One region of the Pseudocolwellia antarctica genome, then DNA from elsewhere that is predicted to be linked to it. Evidence: predicted binding sites of a transcription regulator. Region 1 holds the regulator's gene; each other region holds the start of a gene.
What was found. Region 1 encodes MetJ, which represses methionine synthesis genes. Its sites were predicted from a motif close to TAGACGTCTAGACGTCTA; they were not measured.
Positions count from the first base shown of each region.

Region 2: a site for MetJ is predicted at 5,660-5,677, ahead of serA (phosphoglycerate dehydrogenase). Genes of this name have one in related genera too.
Region 3: a site for MetJ is predicted at 2,929-2,946, ahead of metK (methionine adenosyltransferase). Genes of this name have one in related genera too.

Region 1 covers NZ_CP187926.1:3,405,623-3,417,018, forward strand. Annotated here, with positions in the region: gene ACPUVN_RS14795 (ornithine carbamoyltransferase) at 1-811, opposite strand, end outside; gene argB (acetylglutamate kinase) at 905-1,711, opposite strand; gene argC (N-acetyl-gamma-glutamyl-phosphate reductase) at 1,711-2,751, opposite strand; gene argE (acetylornithine deacetylase) at 2,998-4,152, shown strand; gene ACPUVN_RS14815 (hypothetical protein) at 4,242-5,669, opposite strand; gene metL (bifunctional aspartate kinase/homoserine dehydrogenase II) at 5,728-8,193, opposite strand; gene metB (cystathionine gamma-synthase) at 8,264-9,421, opposite strand; gene metJ (met regulon transcriptional regulator MetJ) at 9,633-9,962, shown strand; gene ACPUVN_RS14835 (hypothetical protein) at 9,973-10,386, opposite strand; gene ACPUVN_RS14840 (malic enzyme-like NAD(P)-binding protein) at 10,876-11,396, opposite strand, start outside.
Region 2 covers NZ_CP187926.1:183,025-194,420, reverse strand. Annotated here, with positions in the region: gene ACPUVN_RS00870 (NAD-dependent epimerase/dehydratase family protein) at 1-697, opposite strand, end outside; gene tviB (Vi polysaccharide biosynthesis UDP-N-acetylglucosamine C-6 dehydrogenase TviB) at 949-2,229, opposite strand; gene ACPUVN_RS00860 (peptide MFS transporter) at 2,515-4,044, shown strand; gene ACPUVN_RS00855 (5-formyltetrahydrofolate cyclo-ligase) at 4,184-4,780, shown strand; gene rpiA (ribose-5-phosphate isomerase RpiA) at 4,960-5,616, shown strand; gene serA (phosphoglycerate dehydrogenase) at 5,736-6,971, shown strand; gene ACPUVN_RS00840 (phosphatidylglycerophosphatase A family protein) at 7,143-7,619, opposite strand; gene thiL (thiamine-phosphate kinase) at 7,621-8,592, opposite strand; gene nusB (transcription antitermination factor NusB) at 8,793-9,209, opposite strand; gene ribH (6,7-dimethyl-8-ribityllumazine synthase) at 9,272-9,736, opposite strand; gene ACPUVN_RS00820 (Wzz/FepE/Etk N-terminal domain-containing protein) at 10,172-11,104, shown strand; gene ACPUVN_RS00815 (polysaccharide pyruvyl transferase family protein) at 11,236-11,396, shown strand, end outside.
Region 3 covers NZ_CP187926.1:597,847-609,242, forward strand. Annotated here, with positions in the region: gene gshB (glutathione synthase) at 1-235, opposite strand, end outside; gene rsmE (16S rRNA (uracil(1498)-N(3))-methyltransferase) at 269-1,030, opposite strand; gene metK (methionine adenosyltransferase) at 1,580-2,767, opposite strand; one part of gene ACPUVN_RS02675 (IS3 family transposase) at 3,048-3,910, opposite strand; one part of gene ACPUVN_RS02675 (IS3 family transposase) at 3,910-4,162, opposite strand; gene murI (glutamate racemase) at 4,669-5,442, opposite strand; RNA gene ssrS (6S RNA) at 5,632-5,814, opposite strand; gene ACPUVN_RS02690 (cell division protein ZapA) at 5,939-6,250, opposite strand; gene ACPUVN_RS02695 (UPF0149 family protein) at 6,493-7,062, shown strand; gene ACPUVN_RS02700 (aminopeptidase P N-terminal domain-containing protein) at 7,071-8,435, shown strand; gene ubiH (2-octaprenyl-6-methoxyphenyl hydroxylase) at 8,504-9,883, shown strand; gene ACPUVN_RS02710 (UbiH/UbiF/VisC/COQ6 family ubiquinone biosynthesis hydroxylase) at 9,986-11,233, shown strand.

The DNA.
Region 1 (11,396 bases):
CACCCAAATGAGCTGGCTGACAATGCATAACTACATTTGCGCCCGCTTTTGCCATTAATGCGTGATTCACTTGATAAGGAGCAAATTTCTTTAAAATCTCTGCTTTTTTACTTGCGTCTTCATCACCCATAGAAACCCATGTATCCGTTGCAATAACATCTTGCGAACCAATAGCATTGATATCATGACTCAGTTCCATTTTAGAACCCGATGCTTTAGCAATGTTTTGTGCTTTATCGAACATCGCATCTGTTGGACCACAACCTTCAGGACAAATTAACGTAAAGTCCATTCCTATAGTTGCTGCCATTAGCATTAATGAATTTGATACGTTATTTCCGTCACCAATATAAGCAAATTTCACTTGGCTTAAATCATCAAAATTTTCTGATAAAGTAACAAAATCAGCTAATGATTGGCACGGATGATATAAATCACATAAAGCATTAATAACAGGTACGCTAGCGTGTTGTGCTAAACCTTCAATCGAGTCATTACTAAATACACGAGCAACAATAGCATCGGCATAACATGACAAGTTATTAGCATAATCACTAATACGTTCACGCTCACCTAACTTACCGTTTTGTTGACCTAGGTATAAAGCATGACCACCTAATTTATTGATGCCCATATCGAAACTTACATGAGTACGTAATGATGGTTTTTCAAAAAGCATTACCACAGATTTACCCGCTAAAGCTTGTGAATAGTCAGCAGGATTATTTTTGATTTTTTTAGCAAGCTCGATAAGTCCAAGCGTTTGCTCTTTGTTTAGCTGATCGTCAGCTAAAAAATTCTGTAAAGACATACAAGAAACCTTCTAAGTGTTATGCGACAGTCTATGACATTTCGCGCAATAAGTTATACAGTAATAAATAACCTGAGCTCAGGATAAATATGTTTAGTCAGCTAAAATACGGGTACCTACATTGTCACCTTTGATCAAGTTCACGATCTGTTCAGGAGACTTCCAACTGGCAACCGCGATACTTCGTCGTAACTGATTAGCAGCGAGTAATGCTGCATTTACTTTTGCTGTCATACCACCAGCAATAACACCTTGTTCAATAAGTTGGGCAGCTTGTTTGCTACCAAGTTCACTTAACCATTCACCTTCAGCGCCTTTTACGCCTGGTACATCAGTTAATAATAACAATTCTGCTTCTAATAATTGGCAAATAGCAACCGCTGCATCATCAGCATTTACATTCACTAATTCGCCATTATCTAACGCTCCTATTGAAGAAACAATAGGGAAAAAATTATTCGCTAACAATGTTGTTAATAATGCACTATTTTTAGGACTTGGATCGCCTACATTACCTAAAGTTGCATCGGCTAATGTACAGCTAACCATATCACCATCACCTAATGATAAGCCTACAGCCGATAGCTTTAATTCGTTTGCTACACCAACAATCGTTTTATTTACAAAACCTGCTAACGTGCCTGCAATAATAGGCATTTGTTCAGTGGGTGTAATACGCTTACCATCTTTTTTCTCAGTTTTGAAACCTGCTTGTGTTAGTTGTTTATCAACAGAACTACCACCACCGTGTACTAACACAATTTGTTGGTTTTCTAATGTTGATAATGCAACTAATAAAGCTTTTAGTGCTGAGGCTTTTTCAGGATCATGATCTAATATAGCCCCACCAATTTTTATCACTAATGGTTTAGCTATAGACGCTTGTACTGATAACGACATTATTTAACACCTACATTAGGGATTAAACCGTATTCGCTTGGTAACCCCATAATCAAGTTAGCACATTGAACCGCTTGTGATGCCGCACCTTTTAATAGGTTATCTATCGCAGTACTCACAACCACTACTTGTTTATCAGCATCATACTTCCAATGAATATCGGCGAAAGGTGTGTATGCTACGTTATCAATTTTTGGCCATGTTGCTGCGATACGTACTAATGGTTTGTCGTCGTAAGCATTATGATAAGCTTGATTAACTTGCTCTTCTGTTACGCCAGCTTTTAGTTGCAAAGTAACTGTTGATAATAAGCCACGCTTGTATGGTGCTAAATGTGGATTAAAAATAACTTGAGAGTTAGCTTCCTGACTAATTTCAGGCTGATGTCTGTGTTGTAAAATATTATAAGCCGTTAAGCTCACTTCATTAAAGCTAGTGCCTAAAGAAGCTTTACGTCCTGCACCCGATACACCACTAATACCATTTACAACAATCAATGAATTTTCTATATGTAAGTTGTTTGCTGTCATAGGCTTTAAGCCTAATAAACTCGCTGTTGGATAACAGCCTGGCACAGCAACAATTTTAGAATCAGCAAACGACTCATCTAACCATTCAACTAAACCATAGTTAGCTTGCTCTAAAGCCGCTAAATTTTTATGCTCGAAACCGTAATAGGCTGGGTAATCTGAAGCGTCTTTCAAACGAAAGCCACCTGATAAGTCGAGTACTTTTACACCTTCATCTAAAAAGATATTTGCCCACTCTGCGCTATACTCATGTGGTGTAGCAAAAAATACAGCGTCAATTTTCTCTTCTGCATTTTTAATATTTTCATCAAACCAAGCAGGAGAAAAGGCTTGTAAAGGTAAATCACAAATCCCTTGGTATTTTGCATGTAAGTCTGAAAATAATAATCCTTCAGATGAGCTATTTTCAGACACTAAAAGATGAACAATAGAGATTTTATTGTGAGCGGTTAATAAATTAATTAATTCTGCGCCAACGTAACCGCTAGCTCCAATAATTGCGACTTTCATATTATTCCTTAAAACCTTTTGATATTTGTAAAAACTAAACCAGAGATTAACATTTATTTTATCAAATAAAACAGGATGTTAAATAAGTATTTTGAAAAAAATGAAAGGAGATGAATTTTCTCTTTATATTTTTAAATAGCGTTCTTGATTTAGGTTATCTACACTAAAGAAACATGTTATCACCCGATAACTAGTTATGCAATAAATCAACATAACTACCCACGAAAAACATTTAAGATAAATCGTATGAAAAAATTGCCTAATTTTACTACAGCACTTAAAGAATTAATCTCAAGCCCATCTATAAGTTCAACTCAAGAGAAATGGGATCAAGGAAATAAAGAAATAATTCATTTACTAGCAGGTTGGTTTGAAGCTTTAGGTTTCAGCATTACTATTCAAAAAGTACCCAATACTCGCGATAAATATAATCTATTAGCAAAATTAGGCTCGGGCGAAGGTGGTTTATTGCTCGCAGGTCATAGTGACACTGTGCCTTTTGATGAGAATAGATGGCAATCAGATCCTTTCGCTATTATTGAAAAAGATGATAAGTTTTTTGGCTTAGGTACATGTGACATGAAAGGCTTTTTTGCTTTCATTCTACAAGCTTGTAAAGGCTTAGATGCAACCATGCTTAAAAAGCCGTTATACATACTCGCAACAGCTGATGAAGAAACAACTATGGCAGGTGCCCGTTTCTTTGCAGAATCTCAAGATATTAAACCTGACGTAGCCATTATTGGCGAGCCAACAAACTTAGTGCCTGTTGTTATGCATAAAGGACACATGTCTCACCGAATTAGTATTGAAGGTCAATCAGGTCATTCAAGTAAACCCAGTTTAGGTATCAACGCTATTGAAATAATGTACCAAGTGATTGGTGCCTTACTTACATTAAAAGAGCAATTATCAGTAAACTATAAAAATACTCAATTTGATGTTACTTCACCTACCCTAAATCTTGGCGCGATTAAAGGTGGCGATAATGCCAATAGAATATGTGGTCATTGTGATCTTGATATAGACATGCGTTCTTTGCCTGGTATGGCAGATGAAGAGTTAATTACTTGCCTAACAGATAGTTTGAAATCGTTAGCTGAAAAATATCCTGGTAGAATTAAGGTTAATGAATTACACCCAAGTTCACCTAGTTTTGAACAAAGCCAACCCAGCGACTTAATTGAAACAGCCGAGCACTTTTCGGGTCATAAATGCTGTGCAGTAAATTACGCAACTGAAGCCCCATTTATTCAGGGGTTAGGCTGTCAAACGATTGTGATGGGACCTGGCTCTATTGATCAGGCACATCAACCTAACGAATTCTTAGCTTTGTCAGAAATCACAAAAACTGAAAAACTACTGACTCAAATGATAAAGAAATATTGCTTAAAAGATTAGATACGAAGTTAGAAAGACTATTTTTAATATTGATAAGTCAAAGCACATCACTGAAGCGTTAAATAACAATAAATAGATAGATTTCTTATCTATTTATTCCACAGATTCTGATGTGCCTTAGTAGTAAAGTATTCATTCGCCAACCAATAACGAGGAATAAGATCATCTTTACTTCGTTCTGTATGATTGGAAGACAACAAACTTAAGATCTCATTCAGTCGTCCTTTGTCTATTGTTACAAGCTTTTTAGATACTTCTGTAAAGTGTAAATTGCGCTCTTTAGGCACCACAATATCTTGCCCGAAAGAAATAAAAGATAGATTACGTGTTGTTGTTCTACACAAAGGTGCTTCTGGATTATCAGGGTACAAACCTTTAACAATGGCATATTCATAACAATACTGTTTATCGCCTTGGGTATTTTCAGCAATATAAGTAACCCCGTAGCCTAAAGGAAAGGTTCCTGTGATCGCGTGCATCGCATCAACAACAATATGATGGCAAACGCCCTTCTCTGCATTTTTATACAATGCCTGATACACCTTAGGTAAAAGCGCGTAGTTGTAGTTTGATTTAGTTGATAAAACAATTGAGCTGTAAATTTGAGGAACTTTAAGTAAGTTTCCTATGCCTTTTTTAGGGTTAATACTGCCTTTTAATAATGTTTTAATAAAAAGTAGTTTTTGTTTTTCTTTTACATCAAAGTAATCTCGTTCTACTTTTAAGTTACCTACATATTTAGCGACACCAATTCCTTCAACAAGATATTTAATAGTTTCTCGGTAATCAATTTGCAGTAAACTTTTTCGGTCTTCTACACTCAGCACTCTAAAAGGATCTTCTTTACCGCTTTTTCCTTTTAAGATCAGCTGAGCATCAGGATGGTTATTTCCTATATCTTGTAATAGTGCGGCTTTTATCAGAGGAATTTTAACTTCCTCTACAAACCCTTTATAGGAGATAGGGTCAATTGAAGAGAAACGAGCATACTTTTCTGGAGGAATACCAGCTAAGCGTTCTTTAATATAAGGCTCTGAAATAGAGTTATCAATACATAACTTATCTAATACTCTTAAGCACAATACTGCTTTATACAGAGGTTTATTTAATTCATTAGATGCTGGAACTTTGCTAATATCGTTAGGACTTAGCAATTGTATTGTTGCTAATAAGCGAGCTGACTTACGGTTATCTTCGGTAAACGAATCACCTTCTGATAACAATAAAATATCTCGGCAAAGATTATCAAGTTGCGTATATCTTTGCTCTCGATATAAATCATGTCTAATTAAATCATTAGCATGATTTTTGACTCTACTTCTTGTATGACTTCTTACATCACTCTCTGCTTTATTTGACACTTCTTTTGCTGCAAGCTGTTGGATATTTGCGATATGAAAATACCCTACCGCTAATTGAAGCATAGATTCTTTTTTCGGATTTTTACCAAAAATTTGCTGTGAAAGGTTTTTCACACTCGTGGTAAAATTTGTATCTTGGCTAATACTTACAGCCATCTATTACATAAAATAATCATTTAACATCCTAAAAAATAAACATCTAAAGCTCACAAGCTTATTGCTGAGAGCCTTTTAATTTAACGGGTTGTTTTCTGTGTGCTAACCTTTTACAGATTATAGCTAAATCTGAATGTAAGCCTGCTGATGTTACATCTCTTCCTGCGCCAGCGCCTCTAATAATAAGCGGATTATCTTCATAACATTGGCTAATAATTTTAAAAATATTATCGCCAGGTGTCAGGTTTGCAAAAGCATCATTCTTAGGTAATACCTCTAAACTTACTTTCGCTTTAAGTTTATTACTCTCGCAAATAAAAGCCGCTACATAACGTATACAAGCATTTTGTTTATTCGCTTGTTCAAGCTTATCGGCAAAGTAGCTATCCAGTTGATTTAGGTTAGCTAAAAACTCAGTAATTGATAAACTTTGTAGGTTTTCAGGTACTAAGTTTTGACAGTCAATATCTTCTAAAGCTAATTCGAAACCGGCTAAACGCGCTAAAATTAATAACTTACGTTGTACGTCTCGACCTGACAAATCTTCACGCGGATCTGGTTCAGTAATGCCTTGCGCTAACGCTGACGTTAATAACTCAGAAAAAGGTACTGAGCCATCATAGGTTTCAAATAACCAAGATAATGTCCCTGAAAATATACCTGATATTTCTTTAATTGAATCACCACATTCTAACAAGTTATCGATCGCAAAATTAATAGGTAAACCAGCACCTACGGTTGTATTACCTAACCATAAACTATGATTATTCTTCGCTGTATTAAAAAGCTTATTGTATTGCTCTGTAGACGATGATGCTGCCCACTTATTGGCACCGATAACATGAATACCTTTTTCAAAAAATTCTTGGTATAACAAGCTAAAGTCTTCACTCGGCGTAATATCAACCACAATCAGTTCATCGTATGGGTGGTTAGATAACCATGATAATAAATCTTCTTTTTTGTACGGCGTAGCTTCTTTTTGAAAAAGCTCATAAGCTTGGGTTGCATCAATTCCATCACGACTAATAATGGCTTTTTTCGAACTAACTAATCCTACTAAATGAACATTCTCAAGTGCAGGTATACGCTCCATTTGTGCAGGTAACATTTCTAAGAAGCGTTCACCGATATTACCAACTCCAGCAATTACAACACCAATATGGCGAGCGTCTTTTGTCATATCATGATGAACATTATTCACCGTCTCGCCTGTACAAGAATGTGGTAAAACAGCAATTAAACTATGTTCGTTAGTCGAGCTAACTATATGCATAGTTTGGTAGTTTTTTAAGGCGCGTTTGAATTGAGCTTTTACATCACCATGCTTTGCCACTTCATGACCTACAATAGCGATGATAGAAACAGGCGTGAAAGATACTTCAGTATCATGACTTGCTAACCATTGGCTTAAAGCTTTTTGTCTGTTTTGCGTAATAACAATAAAGCCTGCATTGATATCAGAGCAAATAGCTGAAAATTGTTTAATGGCTTGTTCACCATACGAGCCTGTTAAGCTGACTGATTTCGCGATGATTAGGTCATTAAGATAAGTAACCGATAATTCAGATTTAGCAATTTGACCAAAGCGTCCCACTTCGGTGCCGCTAGTATTTGGATCAAAACTGCTAGCAATATGTAAGTGTGCACTATGATTTTCGAGCGGTTGTAGCGTTTTAGCATGCAATACAGGGTTGCCTAAACGTCCTAGCTCTCTTGCTACACCATTAGGTAAACGGTTTAGCTTTCTTGCTAGCGGAACAATACGTGGATCAGCACTGTAAATACCATCAACATCTGTCCATAAGGTGACATGTAATGCACCCACTAACGAGGCAACAATAGTTGCTGAGTAATCACTGCCATTACGACCTAAAGTACAGTTATCCCCTGCTGCATTTTTAGCAATGAAACCTGTAACTACGGCTAGCTTTTCGTTTTGTAATAAAACTGAAAATTGCTGCTGGCTTAAGCTATCGTCAACCACACAATCTTGGTCGTTATTAACAACAAGAAAGTCGCGCGCATCAACAAAGTAGCTTGGGCATACTCGCTCACTTAATATAGCTGACAATAAACGTGCTGACCATAACTCACCTAAAGCAAGAATGTTAGCTTCGTTTTTCTCGATATTTTTATCATCAGTAGGTGTATTAACGACCCAAGCTTTTAATAACTCGATGTCTTGTTCAAGTAATGTGATTAGCTGTTTTGAATGGCTTTTAAGTAAGGTATTAATCAGCAATTGCTGAGCTAATTGAAGCCCATGAATAGAAGCGTCAAGTTCAGCAGAAGCATCAAGTGCTTGTTGGTATATATTAACTAAAGCATCAGTCGTTTTACCATTAGCAGAAACCACTACAAAGTCATTAAGCTTACAATGGTTTTTAATAATGTTAACAACACGCTCGATACATTCGACGCTAGCTAAACTGCTGCCACCAAATTTATGTACATGAATAGCATGTTTTGCTAACTGATTATTTTCACTAACTAGTTGTTCTATTTCGTTTACTGATTTCATTTATACCAACAAGAATATTTAATTCTACAGCTGTTTATTTTTAGTGTTAACAACTGTAGATAAGTGATTATTATTTTTGGCAGGCTAAAAGCCCCTGCTCTAAATCTTCAATTAAGTCGTCTACGTATTCTATACCAACTGAAAGACGTACTAACGACTGTGTAATTCCCGCTTCTAGCTGAGCTGAAATTTCCATACCTGCATGTGTCATGGTTGATGGATGACTAATTAAACTTTCAACACCACCTAACGATTGCGCTAAGGTGAACATATTTAAGTTTTCAAATAATTTCTTAACGGCTTCAACACCACCTTTTACTTCAAAGCTCATCATAGCGCCAGCGCTTACTTGTTGCTTTTTAGCAATTTCGTAGCCAGGATGATCAGCTAAACCAGGATAATACACAACTTCTACCGCATCATTCTCATTCAAGAAATTTGCTATTTTATCGGCGTTTATTTGATGCTGTCTCATTCTTACTGGCAAAGTCTTCAAGCCACGTAAAGCAAGATAACTATCGAACGGTGATCCTGTAATACCAATACAGTTTGCCCACCAAGCGAGTTCATCACCTAAAGCTTCATCTTTAGTGACTAAAACACCACCGACCACATCACTATGACCATTAATATACTTAGTTGTTGAATGAAAAACGATATCAGCACCTAAAAGTAACGGCTTTTGTAAAAGTGGTGACATAAACGTATTGTCTACAGCAACCAAGGCACCAACGTCATGTGCTGCTTTTGTTACTTTTTCAATATCAACAATGCGTAATAATGGGTTACTTGGTGACTCGATTAACACCAACTTAGGTTTTTGTGTAAAAGCATCAGCTAAAGCTGCATCGTCATTTTGATCAACAATAATGAGTTTAAAGTTACCTTTTTTAGCCAAATGGGTAAACAATCTATAGCTGCCACCGTAACAATCATGAGGCACAACTAACAAATCATCAGTTGTTAGTAATTGGCAAATTAAATGCACTGCTGCCATACCTGTGCTGGTTACTATACCTTTAGTACCTTCTTCAAGCTCAGCTACTGCACCCGCAAAAGTTGCACGTGTTGGGTTTCCAGTACGTGAATAATCGTAATCACGCTTTTGGTTAAAGCCTTTTAATGCATACGTACTTGATAAATGTATTGCTGGCACTACACCAACATGTTGTTTATCGCTATTAATACCAGCCCTTGCCGCTATTGTTGCCATACTTTTCTTGGTCATTTTGACTCCAGCTGTGCGTACATTTTTAAATAGATGTTTAGATGTCTAAAACTCTAAACGCTTTACTATATTTGGTCAAGAAATTTTAGACTTCTAAACTTCTACACATTCGTTATTGACTCAAGGCTCACAAACAGTAAAATTGGTTTATTATCTATGTAATTGATTTTTACCTTCAATAACATGTTTCTTTATAAAAGGTGTAGAACTTATGGCAGAGTGGAATGACGAGTATATTAATCCATACGCCGAACACGGGAAAAAAAGCGAACAAGTAAAGAAGATCACTGTATCTATCCCTTTACGTGTTCTCAAGGTATTAACTGATGAGAGAACTCGTCGCCAAGTTAATAACCTTCGCCATGCAACTAACAGTGAATTATTATGTGAAGCATTTTTACATGCTTTTACTGGTCAACCTTTACCAGACGATAACGATTTAGCTAAAGACAATAATGAGAAGTTACCTGCAAGTGTTCGTAAAATACTTGAAGCTAAAGGTATTACTGACTTTAGTGCTTATGATACTGAAGATGATTAAGCACAAAAGTTTACAAGGGTAACGCGAGTAACCCTTGTTTTTCAGCAATTTCGTTAATCACTTTTTTCACTTTAATTGATATATAGCCTGATAATACTTTGGGCTGTTTATCTAGTAACTCCATTTCAGCATCTGTTATCGCGATAAGACACTTTAACTGAGTTTGATTGATGTAAAGCATTACATCATCAGAGATCTCGGTTTTATCATCACTACTCTCAAGCGCCAATTGTTGCAGGTATTCATCATTACCTACTAAGATCATATTTAGTTGGGTAATGTTGTTTTCATCTTCATACCAACCCGCCGCCAACGTTTGAAAATTAACTTGAGCTTCTTGCTTGTTCACCACACTCGTTAATTTGTTATAGCGTTTTGCTAAACTTTCACTGGTACTAATAGTTATAGGTAACGTTTCTTCCATTACTCAATACTTTACGTTGATGTATACCTAGCTCTATTATATACAAAACAATTAATTTTTTTGCTACTTAACCTGAACTCTGGATAATGGGTTTTGTAATACATTGATTTTAAATGCTTTATAAGTAAATTATTGCAACACCATTTGTTTAAATGATTTATTACTCTCCTAATGTTGGAATTTAATTCTATAACAAGGCATTTTTCTTGACTAATAGCTGGCTATTAGCAATAAAAATACAGTTTTTTTATTCCCGATAAAAACTAAGTACCTGCATCCATGCAGGCAACGACGTTAGAGGGTTAAATAACAATATTAGGCATAACTGCTTATCCAGAGTTCAGGTTACTTATGCATGAGCATTGATAGATGAATTTTATTTAGAGCCCTAAGACCAAAACCCGAAAATATATTATTCAGATTTAATACAAATAAAAAGGGCTTACGCCCTTAATTATATTTACAACTAATCACACGGTTTGGTGATGTCTAAAGCATATAGTTTTCCGGATATTCTAAAGCAGCTACACCTGAATCTACCGCAGCTTTAGCAACTGCTTGAGCTACATTAGCACATAAGCGAGGATCCATAGGCTTAGGTATGATGTATTCTTTACCAAAGACTAAGCTAGTTACGCCACTTGCATCTAATACTTTTTGAGGCACTTCTTCTTTAGCTAAGGCTCTTATTGCATGTACTGCGGCAATTTTCATTTCATCATTTATTGTTCTAGCACGAACATCTAACGCACCACGGAAAATAAACGGGAAACATAAAACGTTGTTTACCTGGTTAGGATAATCTGAACGCCCTGTCGCTATAATAATATCGTTGCGTGCCGCATGGGCAAGTTCAGGTTTTATTTCCGGATCTGGGTTTGAGCAAGCAAATATAACAGGATTGTTTGCCATCATTTTTACATGTTCAGCTGTTAATAAGTTCGGTCCTGAAACACCAACAAATACATCAGCACCATCAATGGCATCTTCTAATGTTCTCTTGTCAGTAT
Region 2 (11,396 bases), 1.3 Mb from region 1:
GGCTAGTTTCGCCATCACCATTAATAAACACATCTTCATTATTAAACATAGATGATGTCCATTTAGGAATAACTGCTGCGTAAGCGCCTTCTGGATCTTGTCTTTTACCGAACACGTTAAAGTAGCGTAAACCTATAGTATTTAAACCGTATGTTTTAAAAAACACATCAGCATATAATTCATTAACGTATTTAGTTACTGCGTAAGGCGATAAAGGATTACCAATATTTTCTTCTATTTTAGGTAATGCTGGATGATCACCGTAAGTAGAGCTTGAAGCCGCATAGACAAAAGTTTCAACTTTAGCTTCTTTAGCTGCTACTAGCATATTTAAAAAACCAGTAACGTTAGCTGAGTTAGTCATAATAGGATCAACAATAGAACGAGGAACAGAACCTAGTGCAGCTTGATGTAAAATATAGTTAACACCCATTACAGCTTTATGACAGTCATCAACATTTCTGATATCACCTTCAATAAAGGTAAATTTTGCCCATTGTTCTGCTGATACTTGTGACTGAACTTCGTCTAGATTTTTTTGATGACCCGTAGCAAAGTTATCTAACCCAACCACTTCTTGGTTAAGAAGTAATAAGGTTTCAAGTAGGTTCGATCCAATAAAACCTGCACATCCTGTAATTAACCATTTCTTCGAATTATTCTTTAAGTTGCTTTGTACTTCTTGATATCGATTCATTGAGTTTTCCATCTGCCCCGAACTAAATTATTTAATTCATCTACAGAGTATAACATTAATAAGAGAGAGATTTTAAGTAGGAAAGTTATAGCTGAATTAATTTCAGGCTTATTATGCTAATGATAAAAACGTATAGCAAAAGTCTAATAACTTGAAATCATCTTGAAACTAAAAACAAAAAAACCAAATATCTACAATGTAAATATTTGGTTTATTAAAGGCATAGGTTGAACTTTACCTATAAATACAGCTTATAAACGAATATCAGAAAAATCCATATCTAACATATATTTTAAATCATAAATAACATGTTCAGGTTTCATTAAGGCTTTAATTTCACTATTACTTAAAGCTTTAAATTGATGATGAGCAACCGCAAAAATAATCGCATCGTATTTACCTGCTTCTGGCTCAGCAATCAAATCTACATCGTATTCATGTTTAGCATCCGCAGGATTTACCCAAGGGTCATAAACATCAACATTCATTTGATATTCGCTAAGTTCAGATAAAATATCTACAACTTTAGTATTTCGTACATCAGGGCAATTTTCTTTAAACGTTAAGCCCATCACTAATACGTTAGCACCATTAACTTGTAACTTACGTTTGATCATGGTTTTAGTTAGCTGAGAAACCACATATTCAGCCATACCATCATTAATACGACGACCCGCAAGAATAACTTCAGGATTATAACCAATCGCTTGAGCTTTATGCGTTAAGTAGTATGGATCAACTCCAATACAGTGACCACCAACTAAACCAGGACGGAATGGTAAGAAGTTCCACTTAGTACCTGCAGCTTTTAATACTTCTTCAGTATCAATGCCTAATTTGTTAAAAATTACAGCTAATTCATTAATAAGCGCAATGTTTAAATCACGTTGTGTATTTTCAATCACTTTAGCGGCTTCAGCAACTTTAATAGAAGAAGCTTTATAGGTACCTGCTGTAATAATTGAGCCATATAATTGATCAATAAACTCAGCTATCTCTTCAGTAGAGCCAGAAGTCACTTTTAAGATATTAGTAACACGATGTTCTTTATCGCCAGGATTAATTCGCTCAGGGCTGTAGCCAGCAAAGAAGTCTTGATTAAAAACAAAGCTTGAATGCTTTTCTATCTCAGGAATACAAACTTCTTCTGTAGCGCCTGGATAAACTGTTGATTCATATATAACGATATCGTTTTTGGAGAGCACTTTAGCTAACATAGCACTTGCTTTAACCAGCGGCGTTAAATCAGGCTGCTTATGTTTATCTATAGGTGTTGGTACAGTAACAATATAAACATTGCAGCTTTTCAAGTCGTCAACGTTACATGAGTAACTAATATGTGCTGAATCAGCTAACTCTTCTGAAGACACTTCTAGTGTAAAGTCATGCCCTGCTTTTAATTCTGTTATACGTTTCTCATGTATATCAAAACCCACTGTTTGGTATTTTTTGCCAAACTCTACAGCCAAAGGCAAGCCCACATAACCTAAACCAATAATTCCAATTTTTACATCGTTTAATGAATGTGACATATACTTTGTTAACCCGCTTGTTATAACTCTTAATAATTGCCCGTATATTACTATTAAACAATAATCAAAATAAACCTATATCACTGAATTAAACCATATAGATAGGTGTTTAATTAAACATTAGTACTTATAAAACCTAAAAATTGCTGTTAATCCTTCGAATTTGACTTCTAGTTACTATTTTATAACAGATTTTAATGGTACATTTTCGATAACGTTGAAGCTAAAATCTTCAACCTCAACATTTTTTATACAAAGATCAGCTAATAATAAAAGGTAATGTGAATGGAATTATCATCACAAGAAATTAAAGATACAAAGTTTTTCGGACACCCAGTAGGATTAACAACTCTGTTCTTCACAGAGATGTGGGAAAGAATGAGTTACTACGGCATGCGTGCCCTACTTGTTCTTTTTATGACAGCAACCCTGCAAGAAGGTGGATTAGCATTAACGGTTTTATCAGCTTCAGCTATCTATGGTTTATACACAGGTAGTGTTTATTTTATGGGGCTACCTGGTGGCTGGATTGCTGACAGATTAATAGGTGGTCAAAAAGCCATTTGGTATGGTGGTATCATCATCATGCTTGGCCATATTGTTTTAGCTATACCTAACGACAATACATTTTTTATCGGCTTAATATTGGTCATTATAGGTACTGGCTTACTTAAACCTAATATTGGCGCCATGGTAGGTCAATTATATTCACCAAAAGATAGACGCCGCGATGCTGGTTACGCCATTTATTACATGGGTATCAACTTAGGCTCTTTCATTGGTTATATTGTATGTGGTTATCTTGCAACTAATATGGGTTGGCATTGGGCTTTTGGTGCTGCCGCTATAGGTATGGGTGCAGGTTTAATTCAATATAAACTTACTACTCCTAATTTAAATGAAGTAGGCGATGGACCTGTTTCACCTTTATCACCTAAAGGCGCTAAACTATCTTGGATAGCAATAGCAAGCTTCTTAGTACTTGTTGCTGCAGTTACAACCATGGTTTTTCAGGGTGTAATAACGATTGAGCCTGTTGTTTTAGCTCAGTACACAGCGATAGTATTCACACTTATTTTTGTTGTTTATTACGCAGCTATTTATTTTTTAGGTAATTTAACTAAAAGTGAAAGGTTAAGACTAGGAGCATTATTATTAATTTGTATTGCATCAGCATGTTTTTGGTCTGGTTTTGAACAAGCGGGGTCGTCACTAAATTTATTTGCTCGCGATTATACCGACAGAATGATTGGTTCTTTTGAAATTCCTCCTGCATGGTTTCAGTCAACTAACGCTATGTTTATTGTTATTCTTTCACCTTTCTTTGCCGCTTTATGGATGAAGTTAGGTCAAAAGTTAGTTACTCCAGCTTACGGTTTAAAATGTGCTATCGGCTTAATTATCATGGCAACAGGTTTTATTGTTATGTTTTTTGCCGCTCAATATGCAGCATCTGGATTAAAAGTAGCACCTTATTGGTTAGTAGCTACTTATTTCCTACACACAGTAGGTGAATTAATACTTAGCCCAACAGCATTAAGTGCAGTAAGTAAGTTATCGCCTAAGCGTTTTGCAGGTCAAATGATGGGTGTATTTGTATTAACTTATTCTATTGGTAACATCATATCTGGTTTATTAGCAGGTAACTTTGATCCAAATAATCTTGATCAAATTCCAGCGTTATATATGCAAATCAGTGTATTTAGTATTGGTGTTGGTATTGTAGTATTAATACTTGGCTTTAAGACTAGATTTTGGGAATTACTTGCTGAAAGCGAAGAGCAAGAGAAAAAAGAAGTTTCTCAAACAGCTTAAGTTCAAAATCACTTTTGTATAAGTGAATGACTTAAATCCACCTAACAGCAAATTGCTTATTTATTGTTAGGCGGATTAATCTTTATATACTATTTATTACCTTCAACAAAATACATCCAACAGTGAAAATAGGCTTATTGTGGATAACAGAAATCAACTCAGAAAAACCACCAGAGAAAAGCGCTTAGCTCTCAGTAATAATGCACAAACTATGGCAGCTGTTCAGCTATCAGAGCAATTAACCACTCACCCTAAAATACTTTCAGCACAGCATATTGCTATTTACCTAGCCAACGATGGTGAACTGTACACTATACCGTTTATTGAATGGTGTTGGGCTAACAACAAAGACGTTTACTTACCTGTTATTCACCCTTTTAGTAAAGGTCATTTACTCTTTTTAAAATACACACCTGAAACAAAAATGTGTAAAAACCGTTTCGGGATCTCTGAACCTAAATTGAATGTTAACCTTATTCAACACATAGAAAACATTGATATCATTTTTACGCCTCTTGTCGCTTTCGATGAAACTGGCGCACGATTAGGTATGGGCGGAGGCTTTTATGATAGAACACTACAAAGCTGGTTCGAGCAATATCAAAAAAACAAAAATGCGACCCCTTACCCAATAGGTTTAGCGCATAACTGTCAGCTAGTTCAATCTATTCCAACAGAATGTTGGGACATTCCTATCCCAGAGTTAATAACACCAACAAAAAACTATCAATTTTAATTTAATAAATCCCCATCATAATGTTATAAGCCTATCGCTTTTATAATAGTGAATAGTGTATAATTCGCGCACAAAAATTGTCCCACTAGTTACTCATATATAGCGTTTGAAACTTCGCTGAGCCCATTCAGTGTTGATCAAAAATAGTTATATTTGTTCGCACTTATATAAGGCTTAGCATGACACAAGATGAAATGAAAAAATCCGCCGCTATCAAAGCACTAGATTTCATTAAAGATGACACTATTGTTGGAGTAGGTACTGGTTCAACTGTAAACCATTTTATCGATGCGCTAGGCACAATTAAAGATCGCATCATTGGTGCTGTTTCAAGCTCAGAAGATTCAACCAGAAGACTTGAAGCTTTAGGCATTGAAGTATTTGATTTAAATAACGTAGACGGAATTGATGTTTACGTAGATGGTGCAGATGAAATAAATGCTCACATGCACATGATCAAAGGTGGCGGCGCAGCATTAACACGCGAAAAAATAGTTGCCGCTGTAGCCAAAACCTTTGTGTGTATTGCCGATAGTTCTAAACAAGTTAAGCTTTTAGGCGCCTTCCCTCTCCCTGTTGAAGTTATCCCAATGGCAAGAAGCTACGTTGCTAGAGAAATAGTAAAGCTAGGTGGAGATCCTGTTTACCGCACTGGCGTAATTACCGATAACGGCAACGTAATTTTAGACGTACACAACTTTAAAATATTAGATCCTAAAGCACTAGAAAATGATCTGAATGCCTTGGTAGGCGTTGTCACCAATGGATTGTTTGCCAACAGACCTGCAGACACTTTGATCATTGGTACACCTGAAGGTGCAAAAATCATAAATTAACCCTTTAGAGTTTATAAGCTATATGTTAATTTACACACATACTTAGATGGCTAGCCATCTAAAACTTTAAATTTTGTTAGCCACTGGCTAAACCCAATCATTAAGAGAATTTAAATATCATGAGTACTATTTCACTCGCTAAAGAAAAGATTAAAATTTTATTGTTAGAAGGTGTACATGAAAGCGCACTGGAAGAGCTTAAGTCACAAGGCTATAGCAACATCGAATACATAAAAACATCTTTATCGGAAGAAGACTTAATTAAGAAAATTGCTGATGTTCACTTCATTGGTATTCGTTCGCGTACAAACCTTAATGAAAAAGTACTTAGCCATGCTAAAAAACTTGTCGCTATCGGTTGCTTCTGTATTGGCACTAACCAAGTAGATACTAAAGCTGCTCAAAGTTTAGGTATTCCGGTATTTAATGCTCCATTCTCAAATACTCGCTCAGTTGCTGAACTAGTATTAGGTGAAACCTTATTATTACTTCGTGGCATTCCTGAAAAAAGCGCACAAGCACACCGTGGCGAATGGAATAAATCAGCTGCAGGTTCATTTGAAGCACGTGGTAAAAGGTTAGGTATTATTGGTTACGGCCACATTGGTATGCAGTTAGGTGTTTTAGCTGAAACTGTAGGTATGAAAGTTAAGTTTTACGATGTTGAAACTAAGCTGCCATTAGGTAATGCAAGCCAAGCATCATCACTTGAATCATTATTACAAGAGTGTGAAGTTATAAGCTTACACGTTCCTGAAAACCCACAAACTAAGAACATGTTTGGCGCAGAAGAAATCGCTAACATGAAAGATGGTGCAATATTAATTAACGCATCACGCGGTACAGTAGTTGATATAGATGCACTTGCTGATGCATTAGCAAGTAAGAAGCTATCTGGAGCTGCTATCGATGTATTCCCTGTTGAGCCAAAAGGTAATGATGAAGAATTCATGTCTCCATTACGCGCATTCGACAATGTAATTTTAACGCCTCATATTGGCGGTAGTACCAAAGAAGCTCAAGAAAATATTGGTTTAGAAGTAGCAAGTAAATTAGCTAAATATTCAGACAATGGTTCAACTTTATCAGCGGTTAACTTCCCTGAAGTATCATTACCAAGCCATGGTGGTAAAGGTAGAAGCAGACTTTTACATATTCACCAAAACCAACCAGGTATTTTAAATAAAATTAATTTAGCATTTACTAAATTAGATATTAATATTGCCGCTCAGTACTTACAAACTGACGATCAAATTGGTTACGTTGTAATAGATATTGAAACAGAAGATAGTGCTGTTGCTCTTAAAGAGCTTAAGAAAATTGAAGGTACAATGAAAGCTAGAATACTTCACTAAAACCAGTTTAAAAATAAACAGTAAAATCAAAAAAGGTAGACATTATGTCTACCTTTTTTTGTGCTGAATATTGTGTTAAATAACGTGAACTGCATACTGATTACAGGCATTTATAAACTTAAGCTCTAACCTTAAAATCTAACCCTAGAACCTAGCTATTAAATCTAAGCTTCAAAAAATCAAATGCATACAAGCCAACGCCATTAAACCTGCTACAACATCATCAATCATAATACCAAAGCCACCGTGTACATATTTATCTAAATAAGAAATAGGCCAAGGCTTAAAAATATCAAAAATGCGGAATAGTATAAACCCAACTAAAATACTCTGCCAACTAACAGGAACAAGAAACATAGTGATCAAATAACCTGCGATCTCATCCCAAACAATTGCACCATGGTCGTGTACACCAACATCTTCAGCTGTTTTTCCACAAATATAAATGCCCGCAATACACACAACTAAAGTGGCAATGGCATATATTAAAGGAGTAAAAAAAGTGAATAATAAAAATACAGGAATAGCCGCCACAGTACCAAAAGTACCAGGAGCTTTAGGACTTAAACCACTACCAAAACCCAAAGCCAAAAAATGAATAGGATTTGAGAGGGTAAATTTGACCGTTTCTTTTTTTGATTCAGTCATTTTATTCTACAGACTCAGCAAAGTGTTCAAAACCTTGACCATTTAGAATAACCTTTTCGCCATCTAAAACCGTAGTAATAGTTTCTTGGCGATTTAACTGACCAATACACGTGTGAGGAATACCTAAATTAGACAAAGCTGTTTCCATGCCTACTTTATTATCTTCAGATACAGAAAATAGCAATTCGTAATCGTCACCACCACTAACAGCTAATTCAATCGCCTTCTCTCTTCCCAGAGTTTCAAGCATAGCAGCAGAGATAGGAACGTTTTCTAAGATAACTTTAGCGCCCACTTCAGATGCTTTACATATATGCGCTAAATCAGCTAGTAACCCGTCTGAAATATCAATAGCAGAAGTAGCGTAATCTCTTAATGCCTGCCCTGCTAATACTCTAGGTTTAGGGTAATCTAATTGCTGTAAAACTTGCCCTTTAACAGACTCAGCTAAACCAACCTTGCCTTGAATATTTTGTAATGCTAATGCTGCATCACCTAATTCACCGGTCACATAAAGCCAATCACCCGCTTTAGCTGTTGAACGACGAATAAACTTACTTTTAGGTACAATACCTTGGGCAGTAATAGTAATACTCAGTGGGCCTTGGGTAGTATCGCCCCCCACCAATTGAACATTATAGTATTCACATAGCTCAAAAACACCAATGGAAAATTCTGATATCCATTCTTGATCAACATTAGGTAAAGTAAGTGCCAGTGAAATCCAAGTAGGTTCAGCACCTACGGCGGCGAGATCAGATAAGTTAACAGCAACAGCCTTATGACCTATCGCTCGAGGTGATGTATTTTCAGGAAAGTGTACACCCGCAACTAAAGTATCGGTTGTAACGGCAATATGTTGGTTTTCAGCAGGAGCTAATAAAGCACAATCATCACCAATACCTAAAACGACATCTTTACGTTTAGCTGTTTGTTGTGAAAAATAACGGCTAATTAAATCAAATTCTTTCATGGAAATATTCAAATATAATTGTTTAATACATCAGTAAATAAATGTATTAAATAGGTGTAATGCTCAAATACTTTTATAAAAAACTATAGGCAAGAATAGAAAATATAAAGCTAACATAATGTTAGCTTTATAAGATTAAAATCATACAGTGAAGTTCATACTGCAAAGCTTATATATAAGCGATAACAAACAGATAAAGATTAAGCTTCTTTACGAATTAACTTAACCGCTTTATCAAGCACACCATTAACAAATTTATGACTATCATCAGCAGCAAAAGATTTAGCAAGTTCAATCGCTTCGTTGATCACAACTTTGTAAGGTACATCTAGGCACTCTTTCAATTCAAAAATAGCAACTCTGATCACGGCTTTCTCAACGTGATCAATATCTTCAATTGGTCGATCAACATGAGGAGAAATTATTGCGTCTAATTCGCTAACTGATGATGTTACACCACGGAATAATTGTTGAAAAAATGGGATATCAAAACGACGTGCCGCATTATCCACTAAAAAATTAGTTTCAATTTCGTTCACAGCATTTTGACTTAACTGCCAAGAGTAAACAGCTTGAACAGCTAACTCTCTGGCTTTTCTTCTAGGTGATGGCTTCACAGGTATATCCAAATATAAATAAAAATTGACTAACGATTAACATTAAAAATATAAGATAAAACTTATAGTTTCTCTAAAACATTAATCATTTCTAAAGCACTTAATGCAGCTTCTGCACCTTTATTACCGACTTTAAGACCAGCTCTATCAATAGCTTGCTCAATAGTGTCGGTAGTAATAACACCAAAAGCTACAGGTAAGGTATATTCCATAGCAACTTGCGCTAGGCCTTTATTACATTCACCCGCAACAAAATCAAAATGAGGCGTGCCACCACGAATTACCGCTCCAATAGCAATAATAGCGTCAAAGCCACCTTTTTGTGCAACACGTTTAGCGGCAACAGGTAATTCATAGGCACCAGGTACACGAATTACAGTAATATCTTCATCTGCAACATTACCGTGACGCTTAAGTGCATCAACCGCACCTTCTAATAAACTCTCAACAACAAAACTGTTAAAACGAGAAACAACAATGGCAACTTTCTTGCCTTTAGCATCAAAATTAGCTTCGATTACGTTCATGGAAAAATCCTATCGGTAAAAAATTGACGCGATTCTATCAAAAATCAGAAGATTTAGGTACTCGTTTATTATTTAAATGTTCAACAATGGGTAGCAACATAATTCTATAAATTAACCAACCAAGTTGAAAATATAGACAACTAATTGAAACGATACTGATTCAACATGCCGCCACCAAACAAAACTAGTACATCAAATAACCATAAAAATCACGATAATAAAGATAAAAAGAAAGATAAAGCTTCATTTACACTTATTTACTTAAACACAGTTTACAATTTCAAAAGCATTACCTTATAATAGCCAATCTTTTGTGGGCATATGCTCCACAAATCATCTAATAACTGCAAGATTTTCTAATGTTAAACGTTAATTTCCAAAATATAGCGTTTAAGTAAATAGAAAAATAAACATACCAAGGAAAGTACCGCTTCTATGTCTCAAGAATACAACCCCTCTCAAGTAGAAGACGACGAAATTGACCTAGCCGAACTTTGGCGTGCCATTTGGGCAGGTAAGTTTATTATTATAGCCATCACCTTTGTATTCGCTGTAGCCTCAGTATTTTATGCCCTTTCAAAACCCGACGTTTATAAAGCTTCTGTACTACTATCTCCTGTTTCATCGCAGAGCGGAAGTGGTGGGCTTGGCGCACTAGCTGGACAGTTTGGTGGGTTGGCTAGTTTAGCAGGTATCAATTTAGGTGGTGGTGGTGGTGGCGATCAAACATCTATCGCATTAGCTACATTAGAATCACGTTCATTTATAGAGAATTTCATCAAAAAGCATGATCTAATAGTGCCATTAATGGCTTCTAAAAAATGGGACAAAGCAACTAATTCTTTGATATTGAACAATGAGTTATATGACGAAAAACAAAAAAAATGGCTTGACTTATCAAAAACAGCCAATCCTACGCCATGGGATACATACAAGAAATTCTCTAGCCTACTATCCGTGTCACAGGATAAAAAAACATCTTTAATTACTATTAACCTCGAATTTTATTCTCCTTTATTAGCTAAACAATGGTTAGCACTATTAATAAAAGAAATAAATACATTTACTCGGGAACAAGAAAAAGAAGAAACCAAAGCTTCTATAGAATACTTAAAAAATGAATTGAAAAGCATACAAACAAGTAATATGAAAACTGTATTTTATCAACTAATAGAAGAGCAAACAAAAAATATGATGCTCGCACAAGTAAAGAAAGAATACATATTTAAAACAATTGATCCAGTGCAAGTTCCGGATCAAAAAGATAGCCCCAAACGAAGTCTAATAATTTTATTAGGCATTATTTTTGGAGGAATGCTATCAATCTCATTTATCTTGATTCGTTATTTTATAACGCTAAAGCAGTAGTTACCAGTATAATAATGCTTGACTTTTCAATGTTACATACTAACCAATACCTGAATATTGGTAATAACTATCTTAAGTATGGTTAAATTAACATTTATAAAATCCTAACTAAACAAACTAATTGGAACAAAATGAAAACTAAAATTGGTGTTATTACATATCATGCCTCACACAATATTGGCTCAATGCTACAAACATATGCGTTACAATATATACTTACTAACAGATTTAATGCTGATGTCGAGATTATTGATTTTTCTAGTAAAGAGCAACAAAACATGTATTCTATATT
Region 3 (11,396 bases), 1.7 Mb from region 1:
TTACCGCGATATCTTTAGCTTCTTCTAAATCATACCAATGGTCAGGGTTATCATATACTTTAACTATGCTTGCTGAAGCACGACATACACCACGATCTAAATATAAATCGTCCATTTCAATGTAATAAATTTCGTAACCGCGTCTTTGTGCTTCAAACATCATTGCCATTGATGAGTCTTTTTTCACATTAACTTGTGAAATTGGATCCATTACTACGCCAAGTTTAATTGTCATTTTATTTCCTAATTTAATTCGTTATGTATCGCTTTATTTGATATCGCCATAACGACATTGTAAAGCAGTAATAGCTGTTAAAGCTGCAGTTTCAGTACGCAGAACACGAGGTCCTAATAATACATCTATAAAGCCCGCATTATTTGCTTGCGAGATTTCTTCATCATTCAAACCACCTTCAGGACCAATCAATAACCTAACACGGTCATTATCGTTCGGTAGATTCATAATAGAATGCTGAGCTTTAGGATGTAAGTTTAGCTTTAATGCTGATGTTTCTTGAGCTAACCATTCGTTTAATTGAATAGCGGGCTTCACTATAGGTACAACGCAACGACCACTTTGCTCGCATGCGCTAACCACTATTTTTTGCCATTGGTCTATTTTCTTTTGTAATCTTTCACCTGAAAGCTTTACGCCACAACGTTCTGTAAAAAGAGGTGTGATGGTATTTACACCTAATTCAACTGACTTCTGTAAGGTAAAGTCCATACGGTCGCCTCGTGAAACACCTTGACCAAGATGAATATTTAGAGGTGATTCAACCGAATTTTCAATAAAGCTTTTTATAAGTACTTGAGCACTTTTTTTACTGACATTGACTAACTCACCTTCAAAATCACCATAGCTAGCCGAACTGCTATTATCACTCAGGTTTTCACCATTAAAAAGAGTAACGCTATCACCATTTTGTAAACGTAAAACACGCACTGTGTGACCAAAAGCGTCGTCATTTAGGTCGACTATTTCGCCAATACTAAGAGGCGTGTTTTGATAAATCCTTGGGTTTCTCATGTTTGCTTTGTACTCAAGCGCTCTGTATTTAAAAACGTATTATTTATGCTGATATAAGATAAATAAGCTTTATACATCACAGGCGTTAATTAAAAATAACTGATGTAACCAAGATAGGGGCAAAAGAGTGTTTTTTCAATGAGTAATCTTGACTCTATTTATAATAATCGTTGTTATACCAAACGGATTAATTTATTGAGCAACTTAGAGCTACATTAGCAAACTTAGAACAAGCAAAATTGATTAAACATAGTTATTCTATATTTCTTCAATTTTGTGATGTTATCAGTTTGCTAATGAGCTCCCGAAGGGCGAGAATTTAAAGGCTCATATGCCGCGTTATTGATTTTGACAAGGGAATAACCATTCTCTTCAATCAATGCCTTGCCTCTAAGCCTTTAAATTCTCGCTAAGTGAGGAATAAATTAATCCGTTTGGTATTAGCTAACTACCTATATAGAACGGCAGGCATAAAAAAAGCTTTCACGAAGAAAGCTTTTTTATGTAGCTCGGTACTTAACTTGATATTAAGCGAGCTAAGTTTTGATATTACAAACCAGCAGAACGACGCAAGTCTTCAGCTTTGTCTGTTTTTTCCCAACTGAATGCAGTAAAGGTGTCATCACCTACTGTCATTTCATAAGGTTCTCTACCAAAGTGACCGTAAGCCGCTGTTTGTTGGTACATTGGGTGTAACAAATCTAGCATTTTTGTGATGCCGTAAGGGCGTAAATCGAAATGCTCTCTTACTAACTCTACAAGTTTCTCTTCACTTACTTTACCTGTACCGAAACTATCGATAGAGATTGAAGTAGGCTCAGCAACACCAATTGCGTATGAAATTTGAATTTCACAACGATCAGCTAAACCTGCAGCTACAATATTTTTAGCAACATAACGGCCAGCGTAAGCTGCACTTCTGTCTACTTTCGATGGATCTTTACCTGAGAATGCACCACCACCGTGACGAGCCATGCCGCCATAAGTATCAACAATAATTTTACGACCTGTTAAACCACAATCGCCAACTGGACCACCAATAACAAATTTACCCGTTGGGTTAATATGGTATTTAGTGTCTTTTGTTAATAACTCTTCAGGAATTACGTGCTTGATAATGTTTTCCATTACCGCTTCGTGTAAATCTTCCTGTTTAATTTCAGGGTTATGCTGAGTTGATAAAACGATAGTATCAATCGCTACTGGCTTATCATCTTCATAGATAAAAGTTACCTGAGATTTAGCATCTGGACGCAACCAAGGTAAAATACCTGATTTACGTGCTTCAGCTTGACGCTCAACTAAACGGTGAGAATAGTATAATGCAGCAGGCATTAATGTTTCAGTTTCGTTAGTTGCGTAACCAAACATTAAACCTTGGTCACCAGCACCTTGATCTTCAGGTTTTGCACGGTCTACACCTTGAGCAATTTCTGGAGACTGTTGGCCAATTAAATTCATAATGCCACAAGTTTCACCATCAAAACCAACGTCTGACGAGGTGTAACCAATATTACTAATAACGTCACGAGTGATTCTTTCTAGATCAACCCATGCTGTTGTTGAAACTTCACCAGAGATGATAGCAACACCTGTTTTAACCATAGTTTCACAGGCAACACGTGCGTGTTTATCTTGTGTGATTATTGCATCAAGTACAGCATCAGATATTTGATCTGCAATTTTATCAGGATGGCCTTCAGATACAGACTCTGAAGTGAAAAAGTGTTTAGACATAAAACCTCAATAATTTATTCGGTGACGTATATTCTATTAAATAGACTTACAATTAATTACGTTTAATTTAGTCGAACTATAGAAAAATAGCGTATTAATTTGGTAAAAATTTTCGACAAGTTTACCTGTTTACAGTTTAACTTCATAGAATTATTTACGCCTAGACGGCTAAACGTCTTAAATTATTTAGTAATAGCTTATGTAATACCAAACGGATTAATTTATTGAGCAACTTAGAACTACATTAGCAAGCTTAGAACAAGCGGTAATCCCCCCATTTTTAATGGAATTCAAAAGTAGACGTTTTTCTCTGTGTTAGTTTGCGTTTTTGAATTGGTGTTATACCACCAATTCCCATGTTAGGTCGCTCATGGTTATAAGTCCATAACCATTGTGTGACCCTGTTCTGTAATTCTTCAATATCACGATAAATATAATGGCTTAGCCAATCATATCTCACCGTTCGATTAAAACGTTCAATGTAAGCATTTTGCTGTGGGTTGCCTGGCTGAATGAAACATAATTCAATATCGTGTTTTGATGCCCAAGCTGCAAGTTTATGACTAATATATTCGGGTCCGTTATCAGAACGTATACGTTTAGGTTTACCACGCCATTCGATGATCCTATCAAGTGATTGGATCACACGCTCTGCGGGCAATGATATATCAGCATCTATTGCCAAACCTTCCCGGTTAAAGTCATCAATCACATTAAACAAGCGACAACTCCTTCCATCTGATAATTGGTCATGCATGAAGTCCATCGACCAACATTCATTCATCGCTTCGGGCACTGCTAATGGCTCAGGAACTTCACGTTTCAGCCGTTTATGAGGCTTTATTCGCATATTCAGTTCGAGTTCACGATAGATACGATAAACGCGCTTATGATTCCAGTGATAGCCTTTTACGTTTCTCAAATATAAAAAGCATAAGCCAAACCCCCAGTTTCGTTGATTCTGCACTAAACCTAACAGCAAGTCGGCGATAAGCTCATTATCGTCATTAAGTTTAGGCTGATAACGATAACAGGTTTCGCTGATTAAGAATGCACGGCATGCTTGGCTAATACTGACGTCATGGCTTTGAATTGCTACTTTAGCCATCGCTTTGCGCTCAGAAGCCTTTACCACTTTTTTGCCATGGCCTCCGTAATGATTTCAGCCTTTAAACGCTCTTCGGCATACATCTTTTTTAAGCGCCGATTTTCATCTTCTAGCTCTTTCATTCTTGCCATAAGTGAGGCATCCATGCCGCCATACTTAGAGCGCCATTTATAAAACGATGAGTTACTCATGCCGTGTTCACGACATAGTTCGGGAATAGGTACGCCATTTTCGGCTTGCTTTAAAATGGCTAAAATTTGACTGTCACTAAAATGTGCTTTTTTCATGAATGATCTCCTGCGGTTAAGCATACGAGAAAATTCTACTTTTGACTTCGATTATTTTTCGGGGGGATTACCAAGCAAAATTGATTAAACATAGTTATTCTATATTTTTTTAATTTTGTGATGTTATCAGTTTGCTAATGAGCTCCCGAAGGGCAAGAATTTAAAGGCTCATATGCCGCGTTATTGATTTTGACAAGGTTCGTACATGGATGTAGGACATTAGGGTAACGCAGGAGCAGTTACCGAGAATAACCATTCTCTTCAATCAATGCCTCGCCTACATGGATGTAGGTGCTTAGGTTCAGTCTGGAACTATGAACCTGTGCCTCTAAGCCTTTAAATTCTCGCTAAGTGAGCAATAAATTAATCCGTTTGGTATAATAATTCGTTTTTTATTTAGCTGGCGATTAACGTAACGCTCTATTTATCATTGTGTTAATAGAGGTTGTGAGGCTTTTATCTATTTTGATTGAAACCTGAAGGCTTTTACTTATTTGAACTTTAGATTACTGATCTAGCGGTAATAAATTGATTGCTGTTTTTAATAAGGCAGACATTAATGCGGATAAATCGTTATTCGCTTGCGAGCTAAAAAATTGATATTGAGGTTGGCTTTTAGAAGCTTTAACTAACTCTACTGTTTGGTTAATTAATTCATGTTGAATCAGTTGGCGCTTTAATTGTTCAGTAACAGGTAAGGCGGTTTCCATAATCGCAATATCACTACTAAGAAAATCTTTAAGTTTGTCTGAAAAAAACGGGTAATGAGTACAGCCTAAAACCAAAGTATCTATTTGTTTATCTGTAATAAGTTCAAGGTAGCTATTAAGTAAGTTATCAAAGGTTGTTGAATGTAGTTGATTGCTTTCTATCAGCTCAACTAAACCAGGGCAGGGCTGAATGTAAACCTCAGAGTTACCTTTATATTTATCTACTAAAGCTAAAAAACGCTGATTTTTTGCCGTTGCTTGTGTGGTTAAAATACCAATACGTTTATTTTTACTTTTAATTACTGCGGGTTTTATTGCGGGTTCAACACCAATGATTGGAATGCTAAGACGTTTTCTTAACTGATCTATCGCGATAACGGTTGCGGTATTACAGGCAATAACCAAGGCTTTACAATTTTGGCTAATAAGCTGGTCTGCAATAATATTTACACGCGCAATAATTTCTTCATCTGACTTATCACCATAAGGTGCATATAAAGAGTCGGCAACATAGATGAGAAGTCTCTTCTGGTAACTGCTCTTTAATACAATTGAAAATAGACAAACCACCCACGCCAGAATCAAATATCCCAATCGCTTGAGTTGATTGCGCTTGATTTTGCATATGTGTATGTAAAGGTTTTTGAGTGACAGCCATAGAGAACAGAGTTATTGCATGCAGGTTTATGAATAATTAACGAATATTGTAAATTAAAAAGAAGAGAATAAGTACAGAGAAAACTTGGGAGAAGAAAAATAAGTGTTTCCAAGGTGCCGCAGCTAACTTCAGCCCATGAACACCGGGTGCTCAGGGCGGAAATATCATAAAAACCGTAGGCTTCCCGATACGAGCCGGGCTTGCACAATAGAGTTTAATCAATTTCCTGAATTAAAACTTATCGGCTCAGGGACATAGTCAACATACAAACACCCCAGAAACACCTTTAGTATAGCTAAAGTTTATGAAGGTATTAAGTAATTTATTGTAAGTGAGTGTTAAGTGTTGTTTATTTGGACTTTTTAGGTGTTTTTTAGCCAATATTTATGGTGTTGGTCGATAATTAGCTTAAGATTTTTCTATATCTGCAGTAGATAAAGCTTGTTCAATAGTTGATTGAAGAAGTTCTATTTTACTTTGTAAGGCTTGTTTTTCTTTTTCTGCGGTATTTCTAGCAATTAATAAATCATAAGATAAGTTTAATGCCGTCATCATCATAGATTGTTCAGAAGAATAGCTTCCAGAAGTATTTTCATTAATTTTATTAAAGCGTACAGTCAATTCTTGAGCCGCAGCCAATAAAGCACTTTCTTCCCCTACAGGACACGCAATTTTGAGTGATTTGTTTGCAACGTTTATCGTTACTGTGTTTTGGCTCATTGTTTTATTCTCGTTTATCCATAATGCGGGGTTATCCGTTATAGGGAGTATAACCGCATTTACTCTATTGTATTGCTAAAAAAGTTATTTTAAATCATAGCGTGCAACTATAATCATGCTACAGCTTCGATGCAAGGTATGGTTTGTTCAAATGTAACTAACATTTACAGCTTGTCGCTAGCATCGAGATAGCGCGAATGTTACGATATACAGCAGAAAATTAACCAAATTAAATGAATTTTATGACTGATCAAACAACCTTAGATTTTGCTACTGTACAAGCTGTTTTAACGAGTGAAAGTGTTGAAATGCACGCCGCGGAAGTTCATGGCGTTATGACTGGCTTAGTATCCGCTGGTTATATTTTTGAAGACTCAGACTACATGATTGTTATTAACGATATGCTGAATAACAGTGAAGGTTTTCCAACTGCCGTTAAAAATTGTCTTAAAGAGATGTTTAATGATCTTTGGAAAAATATTTTAGACGATTCTTATAGTTTTCAAATTATGATCCCTGATGATGATGAAACTATTATGGAAAGAGCTAATGGCTTAGGGCATTGGGTACAAGGCTTTAATTTAGGTTTTGGTTTACAACAAAAAAACAAAGCTAAATTATCTGAAGATGTTCAAGAAGTACTAAACGACTTTGTTGATATAGCTAATCTTTCTGACGAAATGGAAGAAGATGAAGATACCGAACAAGCTTTTTATGAAATTGCTGAGTATGTTCGAATTTCCGCTTTACTTTGTTTTACTGAGCTAGGTGTTCCACCAGAAAGTAATAACAAAGAAGAAACACTGCACTAAGACTATTTATGACTCAAAATTATCTAGCGAATACTGAATTACCGTTAACAGAGTTTACTGCGCGCAGAGAACGTTTTTTTGCCAGCATGCCTGCAAATAGCATTGCACTATTTCCTGCTGCCATAGAATTAACGCGAAGTAATGATACTGAATTTCCTTTTTGCCAAAACAAAAACTTTTATTACTTAACAGGCTTTCCTGAGCCTGATGCCGTATTGCTTTTAATTAAAGCTGAAGTTAATCGTGTAGTTTTATTCTCGCGCGAAAAAGATGCTTTTAAAGAAGTATGGCAAGGCAGAAGAATTGGGCAAGAGCTTGCGGTATCTGCTTACGGTTTAGATGAATGTTTTACTTTAGATAAACAAGAGTCATTAATACCTGACTATATTACTGATAAAACCAGCTTATTATACTGTATGGGCGAAAATGAACCTGTTAGTGAATCATTCGAAGCTAAAGTATTTGATTGGCTTAAAGCAGTAAAAGCTAAAGCGCGTTTAGGTAAAAAAGCACCAACAGAATTGGTTGATTGCAGCGCTATTATTCATGAAATGAGATTAATCAAAAGCGAAGCTGAACTTGAAGTTATGCGCAAAGTTAATCAAATTAGTGGTGTTGCTCATCAACGTGCTATGCAAAAGTCTGCTGTTGGTAAATATGAATATCAGATAGAAGCTGAAATTTCACATGAATTTTCTTCTAACGGTGCTAAAGCGCCGGCTTATACAAGTATTGTTGCGGGTGGCGATAACGGTAATATTTTACATTACACCGAGAATTCAGACTGCTTAAAAGATAACGAGATGTTATTGATAGATGCAGGCGGTGAACTTGCAGGCTATGCCGCAGATATTACACGCACATTCCCAATTAATGGTGTATTTAATGCGGAACAAAAAGCTATTTATCAGTTAGTTTTAGATTCTCAAGCTATTGCTATTCAAGACATAAAACCACAAAATACTTTAGCTCATTTGAATAAATTAACTTGTGATTTCCTTACTGAAGGTTTGTACAACTTAGGAATATTGAAAGGTGATTTAAATACCTTACTCGAAGAAAAAGCCTGTAAAAAGTATTTTATTCATGGTTTAGGTCATTGGTTAGGGCTTGATGTGCATGATGTCGGTGATTACCAAAGTAATGATAAACGTGAGCAGTTACGTGCTTTTGAACCAGGTATAGTAATGACGATAGAGCCGGGGTTATATATTCCGCTTGATGATTTATCAGTGGAAGAAAAGTGGCGCGGTATAGCGGTTAGAATTGAAGATAATATTTTAGTTACTGCCACAGGTTATGAAAATCTAACGATTAATGCGCCTAAAGAAGTTGCTGAAATTGAAGCTTTGATGGCTAAGTCTTTAACTTAAAAAAGATTTACATATAAAGCTTAAAAAGAAAGGCTACATAATAGGCTTAAGGAAAAATACTTAAGCTTTTGTCTTTTTTAATAACCCTTTATACATTTGAAATAGTTGAAAAAATGGACGTATCAGAAAATCTTACAACCAATAAACAACACTTTGATGTCGTGATCTCAGGTGGTGGCTTATCTGGATCCTTAATGGCATTAAGCTTATTGTCTGTTAAAGCACACCAAGGTAAGCCTTTATCTATTGCTATTATTGAAGCTGTTAATGCAAAGCCACTTTCTCAATCTACTTCTTTAAATCAAAAACCGAGTGAATCAGTATTCGACGATAGAGTATTAGCTTTATCCCATGCTTCTGCTCAATATTTAAAAGAGCTTGGTACTTGGACTTATATTCAAGATCACGCACAACCGATCACAGACATTCATATTTCAGATCGTGGCCATTATGGCAAAGCGCGCATTAAAGCTGAAGACCATCTTACAGCTAATCACGGTAAGGTAAATGCTGTTGGTTATGTGATTGAAATGTCTAAGCTTGGCCTAGCTATACAGAAAAGCTTAGCTATACAACAAACTCTAGCTGAAAAAAGTCAAAATAATGAAAAGACTAAAGCTTCTGCGCTGAGTAATGTAACGTGGTTTACGCCTGATGCGATTGATCAAATAAAATGGCAGTCAGCTTCGGTCGATATTACATTAAAATCAAACACTCAACTGTCAGCCTCATTACTTATAGGCTGTGACGGTGTTAATTCTATTTGCCGACAAGCAGCAAGCATAGCGTGCGATAAATCAGATTATGGTCAATCGGCATTAATCACTAATGTGTCAACTAAGCTCGCGCATCAAGGTGTGGCGTACGAACGTTTTACCGAAAGTGGACCTATTGCGATGTTACCTATGGTGAAAGTAGCTAATGAGGGTTCACGTTCATCGCTTGTTTGGACGTTAACGCCTGAACAAGCAGAAGAAATAAACGCCTTAACCGATGACGAATTTAAAGTAAAACTAGAGCAAGACTTTGGCAGTTGGTTAGGTGGTATCGTAAAAGTAGGCAAACGACACATTTACCCTTTGTCGCTAGTACAAGCGCAAGAGCAAATATTTCATCGAATGGTACTTATTGGCAATGCATCACACACTATTCATCCTATTGCAGGACAAGGCTTTAACTTAGGCTTACGTGATGTACAAAGCTTGGCTAAAACGTTAGAGCAAACCTTAGCTGACAAAGGTGATATAGGCGCGTTCAATCGCTTAACAGAATATGCTATTTCACGTAAAACTGATCACAAACATATTATTAACCTCACTGATTCGCTAGTCACCTTATTTTCGAATGAACACTTTCCTCTAGTGGCAGGCAGAAACATAGGTTTGAAAGTACTAAATTATATTCCTGCTATTAAAAACACCTTTGTAAATAAAGCTATGGGCTATTAGGCGATGGTTTAGTAGGTGATGGTTTAGTAGGCTTAAGATATTAGCTATTATTTTATATTCATTCTTGGTAACTCGAATGACTTTATTTAAGTGAAAAATAACATGCAAAAATTTGATATTTTGATTGTTGGTGCAGGAATGGTAGGGCTAACCCTTGCTCTTGCGATTAGAAAAACAACAGGATTAACAGTCGCTATCGCTGACAAAACACCTTTATCTCCAATAACTGATGAGCCTAGTGTTCGTGTTAGTGCGATTAATATGGCGAGCCAACAAATTTTTTCTCAGCTTGGTGTTTGGTCAGACTTAATGGAGCAACGAGTTCAGCCTTATCAACATATGCATGTTTGGGATAAAGCAGGTTACGGTAAGTTATCTTTTTCTACTGAAGATATTTCTGATACGGTAAATATTAAACAATTAGGTTGGATTATTGAAAACCCAATAATTCGTACAGCCTTATGGAATAAAGCTCAACAAGACAATGGTATTACTTTTTTCACTGAAGAAAATATTACCAATATAGGCATGGGAGAATCAGAAGTTTTTGCAAGCTTTACCTCTCAAATGCCTATCACGGCTAAGCTAGTTGTAGGTGCCGATGGTGCTAACTCTTGGGTTAGAAAGCAAATGGATATGCCTATTACTTTTAGAGACTATGATCACCATGCCATAGTTGCGACAGTAGAATGTGAACAAGGACATCAAAACACAGCATGGCAAGTGTTTTTACCTACAGGTCCTTTGGCTTTTTTACCCTTGTATGAGAAAAACTTATGCTCAATTGTTTGGTCTACTTCACCAGAAGATGCTGAACGTTTGAAAGCACTATCACCTGAAGAATTTTCTAAAGAGTTAACTGCAGCAAGTGATGGACGACTTGGTAATATCACATTAAAAAGTCAAACACCGTCATATCCATTATCTATGAGAATGTCACAAAGCTTTACCCAAGATCGTGTTGTACTTGTTGGCGATGCAGCTCACACTATTCACCCATTAGCAGGACAGGGCGTTAACTTAGGTTTACTGGATGCGGCATCCTTAGCACAAGTTATAAGCGAGGCTTATAGCCAACAAGAAAATACAGCGAAAGCCGACCAAGCGCTATGGGCCTCATCTACAGTATTAAATAAATATTCGCGATGGAGAAAGTCTGAAGCGGCTGAAATGGCAACAGCGATGGAGTCGATTAAACAGGTTTTTACACCGCAAAACCCTGTAACTCAGCTAGTAAGAGGTTTAGGCATGAACTTGTTTGATAATGTAAAACCCGTTAAACAATTAATGGCTAAACAAGCGTTAGGCATGAAAGATCATTTACCGAATTTGGCGACTATTCAGGAATAATGATTAATTTTATTTGAATAACTGCTTGAGACGCAGGTGCTAAAACAATAATACGAATATTTGACAATACTGACGAAGAAATTAAAAACAGAAACTAATTAAAGGCTTTCCAATTTATTAAAAGTAGGTTTTATGTTGTTCAATAGAATATTTGCTGCCATTT